2 regions of the Amycolatopsis endophytica genome follow, and region 2 is predicted to be linked to the other one. Evidence: riboswitches for the same ligand, from Rfam matches in the RefSeq annotation. Region 2 holds a riboswitch; the other holds the start of a gene.

Region 1 (5,850 bases), 420 kb from region 2:
CCTGCCGTGGCGTGAGCGCCGGGCAGGATGGCCGGCAGTAGATGCCGGTCGTGCGCACCGCCGTGATGAACTGGCCGTCGAAACGGGCGTCGCGGGACGTGACGGCGCGGTAGCAGCGCTCGGTGTCACGCCAGAGCGCCTGCTCGGCTGGTGCGGCGGTAGCTGTCATGGGTTCGATCCTGCCAGCAGGTCAGCCGCCTGACTGGCGGAAATCCGACATGGGCGTGCACGGGCGGCCGGGCCGGGGCGGGTGCCCGCCCCGTAGACTGCGGGCCGTGAGTCTGACCCTCGGTATCGTCGGCCTGCCCAACGTCGGCAAGTCGACCCTGTTCAACGCGCTGACCCGCAACGACGTGCTCGCGGCCAACTATCCGTTCGCCACGATCGAGCCCAACGTGGGTGTCGTGCCGCTGCCCGACGAGCGGCTGGACAAGCTCGCCGAGATGTTCAGCTCCGCGAAGACCGTTCCGGCCACGGTGTCCTTTGTGGATATCGCAGGCATCGTGAAAGGTGCCTCCGAGGGGGCCGGCCTCGGCAACAAGTTCCTCGCGAACATCCGCGAGGCCAACGCGATCTGCCAGGTCATCCGCGTGTTCGACGATCCGGACGTGGTGCACGTCGACGGCCGGGTCGACCCGTCGTCGGACATCGAGACGATCAACACCGAGCTGATCCTCGCCGATCTGCAGACCCTGGAGAAGGCGCTGCCACGGCTGGAGAAGGAAGCCCGGACGAAGAAGGAGAACCGGCCCGCGCTGGAGGCCGCGCAGACCGCGAAGGACATCCTCGACGGTGGCCGGACCTTGTTCGCCGCGCAGAAGGAGATCGACACCGCGTTGCTGCGGGAGCTGAGCCTGCTCACGCTGAAGCCGTTCCTGTACGTCTTCAACGCCGACGAGGGCATTCTGACCGACGAGGCGAAGCGCGAGGAGCTGACGAAGCTGGTCGCCCCCGCCGACGCCGTGTTCCTGGACGCGAAGGTCGAGGCGGAGCTGCTGGAGCTGGACGACGAGGAGTCCGTGCGCGAACTGCTGGAGTCGGTCGGCCAGACCGAGCCCGGCCTGCACGCACTGGCTCGCGCCGGGTTCCACACCCTGGGCCTGCAGACGTACCTGACGGCGGGCCCGAAGGAGTCGCGCGCGTGGACGATCCCGCAGGGCGCCACCGCGCCGCAGGCCGCGGGTGTCATCCACACCGACTTCGAGCGTGGTTTCATCAAGGCCGAGGTCGTGTCCTACGACGACCTGATGGAAGCCGGCTCGATGGCCGCCGCGCGCTCCGCCGGCAAGGTCCGGATGGAAGGCAAGGACTACACCATGGCCGACGGCGACGTGGTGGAGTTCCGCTTCAACGTCTGATCCGGCGGACGCCGCTCGTTCAGCGGGCAGCCGCATCGGACGACACCGTCCGCGGCGGCGCGGATCTCGGGACTGCCGGCATCCGGCTGTCCAGGACCTTGAACAGCGCCGCGAACACCAGCGCCACCACCAGAAGTGTGGTGCGGCTGTCCAGAAGCCCAGCCGCACCACGTCGAGGAACGGGTACGGGTACCAGTCGGTGAAGGTGCCCTGCGTGAAGATGTAGATGAGCCAGACCACGGGCCACACGAAGGTGCTCGCCACCGTCGGCCAGGTCAGGGCGCGGAAGGGGCTGAAGAGCAGCCACGCGGCCACGGTCGCCGCCCACGGGGCGACGTAGTGGAACCGATGGTGGCCACCAGGGCGGCTCCGGTGAGGTGCACCTGCGGCGCCGGCACGATGGCGTACACCAGCCCGGTGATCAGGATCCCGAGCAGTGCGTCCAGGCGCACGACGCGCCACAACGGACCCCCGAAATCGGGGCGCCGGGCCAGCGCCACGGCGGCCGTCAGGACGATCAGGTTGCTTTCGATCGTGAAGTAGCTGAACAGCCGTCACAGGCGGGCGCCCAGGCTTACAGCATCGCCAGCCTGTCCGGAGTTCGCGTCGGCGCCGCCGGTGAAGAGCAGCGCCGGCTGGACGACCAGCGAAGCGAGCACGACGGCCGCGATGAGGCCGTCCACCAGCGGGAACGGTTCGAGCGGTGCCGGAAGCCATCGGGACGGAACATGACCCGCCTCGAATGCCGGAAGCCGAGGCGTTCACCTCATCGGTGCAAAAAGGCGAACCGCCCAGGCCGGGGGTGCCTGGGCGGTTCGTGAAAGAAACACCGGATCAGCAGGTCACGGACACCGAACCGCTCGATTCGAAGGACACGTGGACGTGGTCGTAGTGGTTGGCCGTGGCGCCGCCACGGTCCTCCATCGTCGACCAGCCGCTGCCGTCGTTGTAGCGCTGCCGCCAGATCACGTATTTGACGTTGAAATCCGACTGGTTCGCGAGAATGTACTCGGCGATCTGATTGCCCGTCGCGGTGTCGACCATGAAGTCGAGGGCCAGGCCGCTCGGGTGGTCGCTCGTGCCGGAACGGCCCGCCTTGCCGCCGATGTCGTCGACGTCGAACTTCTCCGCCACGTGGTTGCCCACCTGCGCGACGTGCGGCTTCGTGCCGGACAGGACCGTCGAGCAGGCGTTCGCGGCCTTCGTCGTGGTCTTCGGCTTCGTCGTGGTCGACTTCGGGGCCGACGTGGTCGTCGTCTCCGGTGGGGGCGGCGGAGTCGTGGTCGTGACCGGGGGAGGAGGCGGGGCCGGGGTGCTGCTCGACGTGCTCGCGGGGGCCGAGGACGCGGGCAGCGGCGCCATCTGCGCCGCCATGCTGGAGGTGTCCTGCCGGCTGAAGTTGCCGGTCAGCCACACCGCGAAGCCGAGCACGAACGCCGCGGCGACGCCGATCGCCAGTGGAACTCTCAGGGATTTCTTCTTGGATCTATGTCGGCCCACCATTGCGGAAGATCACCATTTTCGGGGAGGGGACTTGTCCGGCCGTTCGGGGGATGGCCGCCGGTCAGATTACGAATCGGACACGGGAAAGTCACCAACGAGTGTTCATCGACACAGATCAACAGAGCAGGAAAAAGGCCCGCCGGACACCGGCGGGCCTTGGACCTGCGGGGCTGTCAGCCCAGCAGGGCGAGCACGAGGACGGCGAGCAGGACGACGGCGGTGGCCACACCGTTGACCCAGGCGCGCTGGACGGACGAGATGACGGGCGTACTGTTCATGGCGACCTCGGGAGTGAGCAGGACCTTTCGCGCGTGACAGCGCACGCGGAGGCCCTACTGTTACTGCTCGCGAAACAGTGTGACCTAAATCACTCCGATGACTGCCGGTGGCGGGCCGTGTACCAGAACACGCCGCCCGCCGCGACGATCATCACCCCGAACGCCAGCGCCCCGACGACGACGGCCCGCGTCTCGCCCGGCGGGTCGACAGCGACGCTTCCCTGGCTGGTCCGTTCCGCGGGCGACGGAGTTTCGACCGCCTGCGCCGGCCCGGCGAGCAAACCCAGCAACACGGCGACGGCGGCGAACACACCGGCCAGTCGCGCGACAACCTTTCCCATACGTCTCCCTCCAACCGGAGCAACGCACGGGACCGGCCGCTCTGTTGCCGGTTCGCCCTAAATCACAGTGCGTCGATCGTGTTGTCGATCTGCTCGGCCAGCGATACGTCCTTCCCGGTGATCCCGCCCGCGGAGTGCGTGCGGCACCGGAAGGTGACGGTGCGCCAGCGGATGTCCATGTCCGGGTGGTGGTTGGCGCCCTCCGCGAGGTCCGCGACCCGGTTGACCACGGCGATGGCCTGCGGAAAGTCGGCGAGTTCGGCCGTGCGCTCCAGTGCGTCGCCCGCGCGCTGCCAGTACGGCAGCTTGTTGAGGGCCTCGGTGATGTCGGTTTCGCTGAGTAGTTCCGCCATGTTCTCCATGGTGGTACGGCAGCGGGTACGCTGCACGGTTGCCACGGGAGTCCGGTGATCCGGGCTGAGAGGCGGGTTCGTCCCGCGACCGTCCGCACCTGATCCGGATCATGCCGGCGCAGGGAGGCCCGACCTTTCTCGCCGGCCCTAGCGAGGAGTGGTCATGAGATTCCGCACGGGCGTTCTGATCGGCATGGTCGCCGCCCTGACCGCGGGCTGCACCCTGGCCGGCAACGACACGGACGACGCCGCGTCGACCGTCACGCTCGTCACCCACGACTCGTTCGCCGCGCCGCAGCAGGTGCTCGACGCCTTCCAGCAGCAGACCGGCATCACGGTCAACGTCGTCAAGAAGGGCGACGCGGGCGCGCTCACCAATGCGCTGGTCCTGACCAAGGCCGACCCGATCGGCGACGCGGCCTTCGGCGTCGACTCCACCTTCGCCTCGCGCGCGCTGGCCGAGGGCGTCTTCGCGCCCTACACCAGCCCGGAAGCCGACCGCGGCCCGCAGCGCTACGCCGTCGACTCGGAGCACCGCCTGTCCGCGGTGGACCTCGGCGACGTGTGCGTCAACATCGACACCACCTGGTTCGCCGAGCGTGGCATCCCGGAGCCCGCGACCTACGACGACCTGGTCAAGCCCGAGTACAAGGACCTTCTGGTCGTGGAGAACCCGGCGACCAGCTCGCCCGGCCTGGCGTTCCTGCTCGGCACCGTCGCCCGCTACGGCGAGCAGAACTGGCAGGGCTACTGGACCCAGCTCCGCAACAACGGCGTGCGCACCGCCGCGGGCTGGGAGGAGGCATACAGTCAGGACTTCTCCGGTTCCTCCGGCAAGGGACCGCGGCCGATCGTGGTGTCCTACGCGTCCTCGCCCGCGGCCGAGATCGGCGACGACGGCAAGCCGCGCACGAAGGCGCTGCTGGACACCTGCTACCGCCAGGTCGAGTACGCCGGTGTGCTGGCGGGTTCGCCCAACGCCGACAAGGCGCAGAAGGTGATCGACTTCCTGCTGTCGCAGCAGTTCCAGGTGACGGTGCCGGAGAACATGTACGTCTACCCGGCGCGTGCGGGTGTCGCGTTGCCCGCGTCGTGGACGGCGGCGGCCCCGTTGCCGCCGAATCCGGCGAGCCTGCCCGCCGAGACCGTGCAGGCCGGGCGTGAGCGGTGGATCGAGCAGTGGCGCTCCTTGCTCGGCCAGTGAGCCGCGCCGGGCTCGGGCTGGCGGCGCTCGCCGCGGTGCCGCTCGGGTTCCTGGTGGTCTTCTTCGCCTGGCCGGTCGGGGCGATCCTGCGGCTGGGTTTCGTCGACGGCGGTGTGCTCGACGCGCTGACCGAGGGCGAGACCTGGCGGCTGGCCTGGTTCACCGTCGCGCAGGCGGCGGGTTCGACGCTGATCGCGGTGGTCGCCGGGCTGCCGGTGGCGTTCCTGCTGGCGCGCGTCCGGCTGCCGGGTGTGGCCGTCGTGCGCACGCTGGTGCTGGTCCCGTTCGTGCTGCCGACCGTGGTGGTCGGCCTGGCCTTCCGTGCCTTGTGGACGGACGGCGGCTGGATGTCGATCGTGCTCGCCAACGCGTTCTTCAACGTCGCCGTCGTCGGCCGCACGGTCGCCGGGCTGTGGGCGCTGCTCGACACGCGCGCGGAGGACGCCGCCCGCGCGCTCGGCGCGTCCCGCTGGCGTGCGTTCCGGTCGGTGACGCTGCCCGCGCTGATGCCGGCGATCACGTCCGCGGCGGCGGTGGTGTTCCTGTTCTGCGCCACCAGTTTCGGTGTCGTGCTGATCCTCGGCGGTGCGCGGTACCGGACGCTGGAGACCGAGATCTACCTGCGCACCGAGAACCTGCTCGACCTGACCGGTGCCGCCGCGCTGTCGCTCGTGCAGATCGCCGCCGTGCTCGCCGCGCTGCTGCTCGGCGCGGCCGCGCGCAGGCGCCGGGAGAGCGCGCTGCGGTTGCGGTCGCGGCGGGAGACCGCGCGGCGCCCGGTCGGCGGTGAGTGGGCCGTGATCGGCGGAGCGG
Region 2 (5,850 bases):
CGGCGCACCGAGGGGCATGACCGCCGCGCACCCGGCCTCCTCCAGCCGCAGCGCGAGCACCGGGTCGTCGTTGGTGTAGGCGAACACCGTGAACCCGTCGGCGACGAGCTGCTCGGCCGCGTCGAGGGTGTCGACCGGATCGGGCAGGAGCGTGCGCTCGTCGGCGTGCACCTCGAGCTTGATCAGGTCGGTCTCCAGCGCCTCGCGCGCCAGGCGCGCGGTGAGCACGGCTTCGGCCGCGCTGCGGCAGCCCGCGGTGTTCGGCAGGAGCCTGATGCCCAGGCGGCGCAGCAGGTCGAGCACACCCGAGCCACCTTCGGCGTCGGCGCGGCGCAACGCGACCGTCGTCAGCTCGGTGCCGGACGCGACGAGCGCCCGTTCCAGCACGGACAGGTTCGCCGCGCCCCCGGTTCCGATGATCAGCCGGGAGTCGAGCTTGTGTTCCCCGATCACCAGCTGGTCGCCGTCGAACATGATCTCACCCACCTTGTACCGCCGTCAGGATCTCGAGCCTCGCGCCCGCGCGCACCACCGTCTCCGGCCACGCGCCGCGCCGGACGACTTCGCCGTTCAGCGCGACCGCCACACCGCGATCGGGTGCGTCGACCGCCTTGAGCACGTCGGCCACCGTCGCGTTGTCGGGGACCGCCTGCCAGGCCCCGTTGACCTGCACTTCCATCAGACTCCTCCGGTTTCCAGGCGGGCCGGGTCCGCCGCGAGCGCCTCCTCGGGCGGTTTTTCCCCGGCCAGCCAGGCCAGCACGGCGTCGGCGGTGACCGGCGCCATGAGCAGACCGTTGCGGTGGTGCCCGGTCGCGGCGAGGACGCCGTCACCCAGGTCACCGATGAACGGGAGCGTGTCCGCGCTCGCCGAACGCAGTCCCGCCGCCGTTTCCGTGAGCTCGTACTCGCCGACGCTCGGGAAGATCCGTTCGGCGGCCTCGATGAGTTCCCGCACGCCCTTGGCACTGACGGTCTCGTCGAAGCCCGCCTCGTACTGGGTCGCGCCGAGGACGAGTTCGCCGTCCTCGCGCGGCACGAGGTACACCGGTCGCCCCTCGACGACAGCGCGAACCGTGCGCGTGGGAGGTGGCAGGCTCGTGCGCCTCGCCCGCAGACGGAGGATCTCGCCCTTGAGCGGACGGACACCGCGCGCGAGCACGGGGTGCAGTTCCGCGCTGCGGGCGCCCGCGGCGACCACGACGGCGTCGCACCGGACTTCGCAGTGCGCCGTGCGCACGCAGCCGGGTTGGACGGCGACCGCCCGGTCGCCGGTGAACTCCGCACCGTGACGTAGTGCGGCGGTTTCGAGGGAGCGCAGGAGCTTGCGGTTGTCGACGGCCAGGTCGCCGGGCACGAGCAGACCGCCGCGGACCGCGCCCAGACCGGGTTCGAGGGAGCGGAGGGACCTGCCGGTGACCTGCTCGACCTCGCGGCCGACCGAGCGCAGGTACGCGGCCTGGATGTCGAGCTGGTCCGCGTCGGCGCGGTCCAGGGCCACGACGACAGTGCCCGCCTGCGACAGACCGGGGTTGCCACCGTCCGCCGCAAGCGCTTGCGCGAACTCCGGCCAGCGGTTGAGGGACTCCTCCCCGAGGGCGAGGGCTGCTTCTTCGCCGGGCCAGGCTTCGGCGAGTGGGGCCAGCATGCCGCCGGCCACCCAGGACGCGCCGCGGCCGGGCGCGGGGTCGACGACCGTCACCCGGTGCCCGGCTGCCGCGGCGCGCCAGGCCACGGACAGGCCGATGACCCCGCCGCCGACGACCGCCACATGATGGTTGCTCATGAAGATCACGCTCCCTGCGCCGGCATGATCCGGATCAGGTTCCACGGTCGGAGCGCTGGCAGCTCCCTCTCAGCCCGTGGCTCGGGCTCCCGTGCGGACACCTCCACCCTAACGTGCGAGATAGGGTCGGGGCCATGCCAGGGCTCAGTGGTGACGAGATCAGGAAGCGCCTCGACGTGGCACGGCTCTACCTGTGTACCGGGGACCGGCCGGACCTGGCCGAGTTCGCCGATGCCGCGCTCGCGGGCGGGGTGGACATCGTTCAGCTGCGGGACAAGCGCGAGGGGGCCCCGCTGGAGGCCCGTCAGGAACTCGCGGCGCTGGAAATCCTGGCCGAGGCGTGCGCCCGGCACGGGGCCCTGCTGGCGGTGAACGACCGGGCGGACATCGCGCTCGCGGTCGAGGCGGATGTGCTGCATCTGGGCCAGGACGATCTGCCGGTGCCGGTCGCACGCCGCATCGTCGGCGAGGAGCCGGTGATCGGCCGCTCGACGCACGACGTGGACCAGGCCCGCGCGGCGTCGGTCGAGGCGGGCGTGGACTACTTCTGCACCGGCCCCTGCTGGCCGACGCCCACGAAACCGGGCCGCCCGGCGCCGGGGTTGGAACTGGTGCGCGCGACCGCGGAGTCCGGCGTCGCGCGGCCGTGGTTCGCCATCGGAGGCATCGACGGCGAGCGGTTGCCGGAGGTGCTGGCGGCCGGGGCTTCACGGGTGGTCGTGGTGCGGGCGATCACGGAAGCAGCCGATCCGGAGGCAGCTGCGCGGGGGTTGCGGACCCAACTGGGGTGACGGCCGGGCGCCGACTCGTCTGAGTCGGCGCCCGGCCCGGTTCCGTTGCCGGTTGAATGGGACGCTCACCGAGCGATGAACGGACCGTTCATCGACAAGATCGCCAAGCACTCCACCTCCCACCGCGCCCGGTCCCGCTCGCTCGCGAAGCGCGCCCGCCCACGCCCTGTGAGGGGGCTCGCTGGCCGAAGTCGGGGCCAGGGGCGAAGTCGGGACTCACAAACAAAAACGGGTCCTTCGCGACCGAAACCGCGAAGGACCCGTTCCCACGGCCCAATCCCACCGGCGCCCACTACCCACAGCGCCGGTCCACGCACTCGGCTCAGGGGCTGCTCGGCGCCGTGGTGACCGTCTCCGAAGCGCCCGAAGGCTCTTCGGGCACGCTCGTGCTCGGGGCGGTCGTCGTCACGGGGGACTCGGTTTCCTCCGTGCTCGACGACTCCGTCGGCGTCGCACTGGTGGTCGCGGGGGCCTGTTCGTCGTCGGCGGATGAGCTTTCCGTCACGGTCGTCACCTGGGTCGACGTCGTCTCCACGCTTTTGCCCGATCCGCCGACCACCCGGCCCAGTGTGGTGCCGTCCCCGCCGGACACGGTGCTCCCGGTCGCCGCCTCGAAGCCGGTGATCGCCAGCATCCCCACCACGAACGCGACGACACTCGTGGCCCCGATCAGGGTCCACCGGTTCTTCCACCAGGGCTTCTTCCCGTCGGACGGCGGTTCCTCCAGATCACCGCCCACCGCCAGCGTCTCCGGCCCGGCATCCTGCGGTTTCGGGATGAAGACCGTCTTCTCACCACTCCCGGAGCCGCCCTGCCCGGCCATCGGAATGCGGCGCGTGGTGCCGGACAGCGGCGCCGAAACCGGGTGCACGATCCGCGTCCGTTGCACGTCCGGCCGTTGCACGTCCGTCAGCTGCGTCGCCGGTCTGCGCTGCGGCGCCCCGTTCTGCTGATACCTGATGAGCGGGTGCGTCGAGCGCGGCGCGGCTGTCGGCGGGATGATCCGCGTCTGCTGCCGGTTCTCCGACACGGCCAGCAACTCGGCCGTCTTGCGCGCCGCCGCGCGCGTGCGCCGCAACGACCGCAGGTACAACTCACCGCCCACCGTCGTCACGATGCTCGCGACCCCGGCACCGATGACCGTTCCCGCCACACCCAGCGTGGAGCCCAGGAAGGCAGCCGTCACGGCCGCCAGCGCCGACGCCAGCACCTGCGCCGGAGACAACCCAGCCTTCTTCTCGCTGCTCTCTTCCTTCGCCTCGCTCATGATCGCGGTGTGTTCGCTCTCCCTCTCGATGTGACCCCATCGTGTCCAACGTGTTTGTCGATTGAGATGCTCCCAGCGTTGCCGGAAGGTGACGCAGGCCACTCTACATCGTCCACATTGGACAAATCAGGGTTCACAATCCCTTGACATCAAGGGATCTTGGGGAGCTACGGACGCGAGAGCGTCGTCACGAACTTGTACCGGTCGCCGCGGTAGATGGACCGCACGAATTCGACCGGTTTGCCGTCGGCGGCGAACGAATGCCGGGACAGCAACAACATCGGAGTGCCGACGTCGGCTCCGAGCAGATCCGCCTCCTGCGGTCCCGCGAGCGCCGTTTCGATCGTCTCCTCGGCACTGTCCATTTCCACTCCGTAGTGCTCCCGCAACACCGCGTACAGGGAGCCCCCGGCGGACACGTGCTTGCGCAGGCCGCGGAACCGGCCCAGCGGCAGGTGCGTGGTCTCCAGCGCCATCGGTTCCCCGTCGGCGAGCCGGAGACGGCGCATCCGCAGCACCTTCGCGCCGTTGCGGACGCCGAGCAACTTGGCCAGCTCTGGCTCCGCCGTCAGCTCCTCGACCTCCAGCAACCGGGACGACGGCTCGCGCCCCTTCGCCCGCATGTCCTCCGTGTAGGACGACAGCTGCAGCCGCTGCGCCAGCTTCGGCTCGGCCGCGAACGTGCCCTTGCCCTGCACCCGGTGCAGCCGGCCCTCGGCGGTCAGGTCCGCGAGCGCCTGCCGCACGGTGGTGCGGGAGACCGCGAACTCGGTGGCCAGCGCGCGTTCGGTGGGAATCGGCGACCCCGGCGGCATCGTCTCGAGCAGGTCGAGCAGGTGCTGCTTCAACGCCCAGTACTTCGGTTCGCGCTGACCGCGCGTGGCTGACTCCAACATGACCGACTCCTCCTCGAACCGCGCCCCTGGCGCAGGATGAAACTACCCTTTCCGGATGTGGACGCGCCCGGGGTAGCATTGGTCTAGACCTTCGAAGGGAATCAGGGATGAGCAACCCCGGACAGCACATGGCCGCCGAAATCGCCGAGCAGCCCGCCGTCCTCGGCGGACTGGTGGCCCGCCGCGCGGAGATCGCCGAGGTGGCCGCCGCGATCGCCCGGCGACCACCGAGGTTCGCCCTCCTCGCCGCGCGCGGCTCCAGCGATCACGCGGCGCTGTACGCGAAGTACCTCATCGAGGTGCTGCTCGGGCTGCCCGCGGGGCTCGTCTCGCCGTCCACGGTCACCCTCTACGGCGCCCGCCCCGACCTGCGGGACGTGCTGCTGGTGTCGGTCAGCCAGAGCGGCGGCTCCCCTGACCTGTTCGAGTTCACCGAGACCGCGCGCAAGCAGGGCGCGCGCACGGTCGCGGTGACCAACACGCCCGCGTCGCCGCTGGCTGGCGCCGCGGAACTGTCCGTCGACATCGGCGCGGGCACCGAGACCGCGGTGGCCGCGACGAAGACCTACTCGGCGACGCTGCTCGCGCTGTACCTGCTGGTCGACGCCGTCCGCGGCGGTGGCTCCTCGGCGGCCGCCGAGATCGGTCCACTGGCCCAGCAGGCCCTCGACACCGACGTGCAGCGCGCGGTCGACCGGTACCGCTTCGTCGACCGGATCATCACGACCGGCCGCGGCTACTCCTACGCGACCGCGCTCGAATCGGCGCTCAAGCTCGCCGAGACCAGCTACCTCGCCGCGCGCGCGTACAGCGGCGCGGACCTGCTGCACGGTCCGGTGGCCGCGGTCGACGAGGAGACCGGCGTACTCGCGATCACCGGCGCGGGCAAGGGCGGTGCGGCGTTGCGGGACGTGCTGAGCGCGGTCGCCGAACGCGGTGCCGACGTGCTGGCGCTGGGCTCGTCCGCCGGGGATGTCCCGGCCGCCGTCCGCGTCCCGGTACCGTCCGTTGCCGAGGAACTCGCCCCCGTGCTGGAGGTGCTGCCGGTGCAGCGGATCGCGTTGGGACTGGCGCTGGCCCGTGGCTTCGACCCGGACCGGCCGCGCGGCCT

What was found. A riboswitch is a leader RNA that binds a small molecule or an ion and turns the genes downstream of it on or off. The one in region 2 is predicted to bind thiamine pyrophosphate.
Region 1: another riboswitch for thiamine pyrophosphate. It lies ahead of HNR02_RS14500 (thiamine ABC transporter substrate-binding protein); the one in region 2 lies ahead of thiO (glycine oxidase ThiO).

Annotation. Positions count from the first base shown of each region.
Region 1 is NZ_JACCFK010000001.1:2,912,549-2,918,398, forward strand. Features, by position in the region: gene HNR02_RS14470 (AlkA N-terminal domain-containing protein) at 1-169, opposite strand, end outside; gene ychF (redox-regulated ATPase YchF) at 276-1,358, shown strand; partial or broken gene HNR02_RS36770 (hypothetical protein) at 1,572-1,916, opposite strand; gene HNR02_RS36105 (hypothetical protein) at 1,913-2,041, opposite strand; gene HNR02_RS14485 (VldE C-terminal domain-containing protein) at 2,193-2,861, opposite strand; gene HNR02_RS14490 (hypothetical protein) at 3,229-3,480, opposite strand; gene HNR02_RS14495 (4a-hydroxytetrahydrobiopterin dehydratase) at 3,543-3,833, opposite strand; TPP riboswitch at 3,867-3,975, shown strand; gene HNR02_RS14500 (thiamine ABC transporter substrate-binding protein) at 3,997-5,037, shown strand; gene HNR02_RS14505 (ABC transporter permease) at 5,034-5,850, shown strand, end outside.
Region 2 is NZ_JACCFK010000001.1:2,494,978-2,500,827, reverse strand. Features, by position in the region: gene HNR02_RS12425 (thiazole synthase) at 1-474, opposite strand, end outside; gene thiS (sulfur carrier protein ThiS) at 479-679, opposite strand; gene thiO (glycine oxidase ThiO) at 679-1,785, opposite strand; TPP riboswitch at 1,780-1,888, opposite strand; gene thiE (thiamine phosphate synthase) at 1,920-2,576, shown strand; gene HNR02_RS12405 (hypothetical protein) at 2,899-3,843, opposite strand; gene HNR02_RS12400 (GntR family transcriptional regulator) at 4,011-4,739, opposite strand; gene HNR02_RS12395 (SIS domain-containing protein) at 4,868-5,850, shown strand, end outside.